DNA from 2 places in the Priestia sp. FSL R5-0597 genome. Region 1 is predicted to be linked to the other one. Evidence: a T-box and tRNA genes for the amino acid it is inferred to sense, from the RefSeq annotation. Region 1 holds a T-box; the other holds one or more tRNA genes.
The links. The T-box of region 1 lies ahead of ileS (isoleucine--tRNA ligase). A T-box ahead of a tRNA ligase gene usually reads a tRNA of that ligase, here a tRNA-Ile.
Positions count from the first base shown of each region.

Region 2: it encodes a tRNA-Ile, which carries the amino acid that the T-box ahead of ileS (isoleucine--tRNA ligase) is inferred to sense. The anticodon was not compared.

Region 1 is NZ_JBBOUZ010000001.1:4,078,097-4,080,486, forward strand. Features, by position in the region: gene ileS (isoleucine--tRNA ligase) at 1-1,032, opposite strand, end outside; T-box leader at 1,104-1,324, opposite strand; gene MKX72_RS21535 (DivIVA domain-containing protein) at 1,394-1,888, opposite strand; gene MKX72_RS21540 (YlmH family RNA-binding protein) at 1,973-2,390, opposite strand, start outside.
Region 2 is NZ_JBBOUZ010000001.1:4,316,550-4,318,939, reverse strand. Features, by position in the region: gene MKX72_RS22825 (DUF456 domain-containing protein) at 171-656, shown strand; tRNA gene MKX72_RS22820 (tRNA-Asn) at 719-793, shown strand; tRNA gene MKX72_RS22815 (tRNA-Met) at 795-868, shown strand; tRNA gene MKX72_RS22810 (tRNA-Asn) at 909-983, shown strand; tRNA gene MKX72_RS22805 (tRNA-Ile) at 987-1,063, shown strand; tRNA gene MKX72_RS22800 (tRNA-Ser) at 1,075-1,167, shown strand; gene sodA (superoxide dismutase SodA) at 1,365-1,973, shown strand; gene MKX72_RS22790 (MFS transporter) at 2,103-2,390, shown strand, end outside.

The DNA of each region.
Region 1 (2,390 bases):
AACTTCCAAACCGTATTTTTGACCAACGATAAAGTCGTCTTCCCCGTGTCCCGGTGCTGTATGAACACAGCCAGTACCAGCATCAGTCGTTACGTGATCGCCAAGAACAACTAAAGAATCACGCTTGTAGATTGGATGTTCAGCTACCACGCGTTCAAGTTCTGAACCTTTTACTGTACGAAGTGTCTTATAGTCAGCCCATTCAATTTCTTTAGCAACTGTTTCAATAAGTTCAGTTGCTACTACATATTTTGCTCCATCTGCTTCAACTACGCTGTACTGAAGCTCGGGATTGACAGCAATCCCTTGGTTAGCTGGCATTGTCCATGGTGTTGTCGTCCAAATGATGAATTTTTCATCTTGTTCAAGCACGCCTTTACCATCTTTCACATTAAACGCTACGTAAATAGAAGCTGAACGCTTGTCATAGTATTCAATTTCCGCTTCTGCTAAAGCAGATTCACTTGAAGGGGACCAGTATACAGGTTTTAATCCTTTGTAGATATAGCCTTTTTTCGCCATATCGCCAAATACTTTGATTTGCTGCGCTTCGTACTGTGGCTGAAGCGTTACATATGGATTATCCCAATCTCCGCGTACGCCTAAACGCTTGAACTGCTCACGCTGGCCGTTTACTTGTTCCCAAGCATACTGTTCGCAAAGCTTACGGAATTCAGCTACTGTCATTTCTTTGCGGTTTACTTTTTTATTTTTTGTTAAAGCCGTTTCAATTGGCAAGCCGTGTGTATCCCAGCCTGGCACATAAGGTGCGCAGAAGCCTGACATCGACTTATAGCGAACGATAAAATCTTTTAAAATTTTATTTAAGGCATGTCCCATGTGAATATCGCCATTGGCATATGGAGGTCCATCATGCAGGACGAATAGCGGACGGCCTTCCGTACGTTTTTGTACTTTTTCATAAATATTCATTTCAGCCCACTGTTCTTGCATTTTAGGCTCGCGGTTCGGTAAATTTCCACGCATCGGAAATTCAGTTTTTGGCATCAATAATGTATCTTTATATTCCATGTTTTACCCTCCAAAAAAAAACGTAAATTTCATATCTTTTTGCACCATAACAAAAAGACCTCCTCATCCCAAAAAGGGACGAGAAGGCCTCCCGCGGTACCACCCTAGTAGATTTGCTGCACGCAAATCCTCTTTGCATTCGTAACGTGAATAAACCGCCACTGCTTACTATCATCATTTCAGCAATGGTACTCTAGGGTGATTTTCACTTTTTTGTTTGTTATCGAGCTCGCACCATCCTCGATTCGCTTTGACAAACTAAAAAAGCTACTGTCCCTGTCTCCGTACTGTTTGATATGAAATTTCATCTGTTACCAAATTATATGACAACAAAACGTGAGAAGTCAAGATGATGTCTTGACTAGTCAATTTTTTCTTCTAGCGCTGGCATCTCATAATCCATCAACTGATCCCAGTCATCGCTGTTTAACATTTCAAGCTGTGCTTCAATTAACATTTTGAAACGGGTTCTAAATACTTTAGACTGCTTTTTCGTCTCCTCAATGTCCATTGCAATTTTACGAGACTTAGACAGTGCTTCATTAATAATACGGTCCGCATTTTTTTCTGCTTCTTTTATAATGAGCTTCGCTTCTTTCTCAGCGTTTCGCTTTACATCTTCCGCTGCTTCTTGAGCAATTAAAATTGATTTATTTAACGTTTCTTCGATGTTAGTAAAATGTCCAAGACGATCTGTTAATTCAGATACTCTTCCTTCTAACTCCTTTTTATCACGCATTACCAGCTCATAGTCTTTAATTACTTGGTCAAGAAACTCATTTACTTCATCTTCATCATATCCGCGAAACCCGCGATTAAACTCTTTGTTATGAATATCCAAAGGGGTTAAAGGCATCTAGGCCACCTCCGTGTTGTCTCATTACATCATTAGTAATGGTTTATTCGACATATTTTTAAAATTTCCTGCTAGTAGATTTCTTTATTTCTGCTTCCCTACAACAATTCGCCATTTTTCTTTTTTGGTTTTGCCTTCAAGTGAAACGATACGACTTCTGCCGTGGCCACGAAGCGACAAAATATCACCTTCATGACATTCAAAAGAAGGCTGTTCAATGACTTTAAAATTTACTTTTACCGCTCCATTTGCAATAAACGGCTGGACTTTTTGTCTTGATAAATTGTGAATGGTCGACAGCAAAACATCAAGCCTCATTGAAGAAACTGTATAAACGTGTTCAATCAACTCTTCTTTTACCACATGCAGCTGCTCTCTTTGAATAGAAGAAAGTGAAACTTTGGCTTTTCCAATTGATGTTAAATTCATCTCAATATAAGAAGAAATTTCCTCTGCGGCTACAAGCTGAATATCGTCTCCCGCGACCAAAATATCGCCAAAT
Region 2 (2,390 bases), 240 kb from region 1:
ACGGGCAGTTTGAGGACTGTGCTGTTAATAGTGCAGTGGTACACTCGAAAATCGTTATCTGAAGATATATTCGAAAGTAAAATAAAGGAAGGTCTCGTGGTGCAAGGTCTTTCTTTATAGGAGTGGTTATTGTATGATAAATAGTAATAATAAAAAGGATAGGTGCGGGCATGGCTATTTTATGTTGGGCATTAGTTATCATTAGCTTTGTTGTATCGTTTGTTGGGTTGGTTTATCCCATCATCCCAAGCGTGCTATTTGTAGCGCTAGGATTTGTCATATACGGTTTATTTTATGATTTTAGCTCCTATAGCTGGTTATTTTGGGTGATACAAGGATTGTTAGTTGTCGCACTTTTTTTAGCAGACTATATCGCTAATATTATTGGTGTGAAAAAATTCGGAGGCACTAAAGCAGGCGTTTGGGGAAGTACAGTTGGATTGCTTGTGGGTCCGTTTGTTATTCCGGGATTTGGAATTATTTTAGGGCCGTTTATCGGAGCGATTGTAGGAGAACTGATTGTTCATCGGACCACAATTAGCAACGCAGTAAAAATTGGAGTAGGTTCGGTTATTGGCTTTTTTAGTGGCGCTATCTCGAAAGGATTTATTCAACTGTTGATGATTGCCTATTTTTTATACGCTGTTTTAAAATAATATATTGACTTTAGGCCAGAAACATGTTAAATTTTTAATGTCGCTAGTAAATGTTATATTGTTCCACAGTAGCTCAGTGGTAGAGCTATCGGCTGTTAACCGATCGGTCGTAGGTTCGAGTCCTACCTGTGGAGCCATGGCGGTGTAGCTCAGCTGGCTAGAGCGTACGGTTCATACCCGTGAGGTCGGGGGTTCGATCCCCTCCGCCGCTATTTTCCAATTTACGTTTGTGACATACATAATTCATATTGTTCCACAGTAGCTCAGTGGTAGAGCTATCGGCTGTTAACCGATCGGTCGTAGGTTCGAGTCCTACCTGTGGAGCCACGTGGACCCTTAGCTCAGCTGGTTAGAGCAGACGGCTCATAACCGTCCGGTCGCAGGTTCGAGTCCTGCAGGGTCCACCATTTATAGGGTTGGAGGAATACCCAAGTCCGGCTGAAGGGATCGGTCTTGAAAACCGACAGGGGTGTTAAAGCCCGCGGGGGTTCGAATCCCTCTTCCTCCGCCATACTATTGTCTATTCAAAGCTTCTTTTGAGAAAAAGAAGCTTTTTTTATGTTTAAAAGAATAGCGAATGGGAATTAGGTAAATATAAATCATGGATTAGGTACTTTTTATTTGAAAGAGTAGGGTAAATTTGCTAATCTAAACGTATATGGTGCTTTTGCGCCAAAATGCTTACATATTTTGAAGGAGGAATTATTCATGGCTTACAAATTACCAGAACTACCTTATGCATACGATGCACTGGAACCACATATCGACAAAGAAACAATGAATATTCACCACACAAAACATCACAACACATATGTTACAAACCTAAACGCTGCTGTTGAAGGCAAAGCGGATTTAGAAAGCAAAAGTATTGAAGAGTTAATTTCAAACTTAGATGCTGTTCCTGAAGATATCCGTACAGCAGTACGCAATAACGGTGGCGGTCATGCGAACCACTCATTATTTTGGACAATCCTTTGCCCTAACGGCGGCGGTGCTCCAACTGGTGAATTAGCAGACGCTATCGCTAGCAAATTCGGCAGCTTTGATCAATTCAAAGAAGAATTTGCAAATGCAGCTAAAACTCGCTTCGGTTCTGGCTGGGCTTGGTTAGTTGTAAACAACGGCAAATTAGAAGTAACAAGCACACCAAATCAAGATAGCCCATTAATGGAAGGCAAAACGCCAATTCTTGGTCTAGACGTTTGGGAGCACGCTTACTACTTAAATTATCAAAACCGCCGTCCAGATTACATTTCAGCATTCTTTAATGTTGTAAAATGGGACGAAGTTGCTAAGCGTTACGACGCTGCAAAATAAGCTGAAGACGTATTTAAGAGCCAGTAAAGTAATTATTACCTTTACTGGCTTTTTTGTTTTCCAATTCTTTTACATATCTCCTTTTCTTTTTCACACACTAGGTGTAGAAGAGAAAAGGAGTTTTTTGATATGCCTTTATTAAAAAAAGTAGTTGGAGATGTAGAAGTTAGTAAAGATTTACTTTTGCTTTTAATTATAGGCGGTCTTTATGCCTTGGCTATTTCAATTTCCAATTCGTTTGTTAACATTTATCTGTGGAAACAATCAGGCGAATTTTCGGATCTCGCTATTTATAATTTAGCGGTAGTGGTGCTTCAGCCCCTTACGTTTATTTTAGCAGGTAAATGGGCCAAACGAATTGACCGGGTTGTGGTTTTAAGGTTAGGCGTATCTTTTTTAGCTGTTTTTTATATCGCT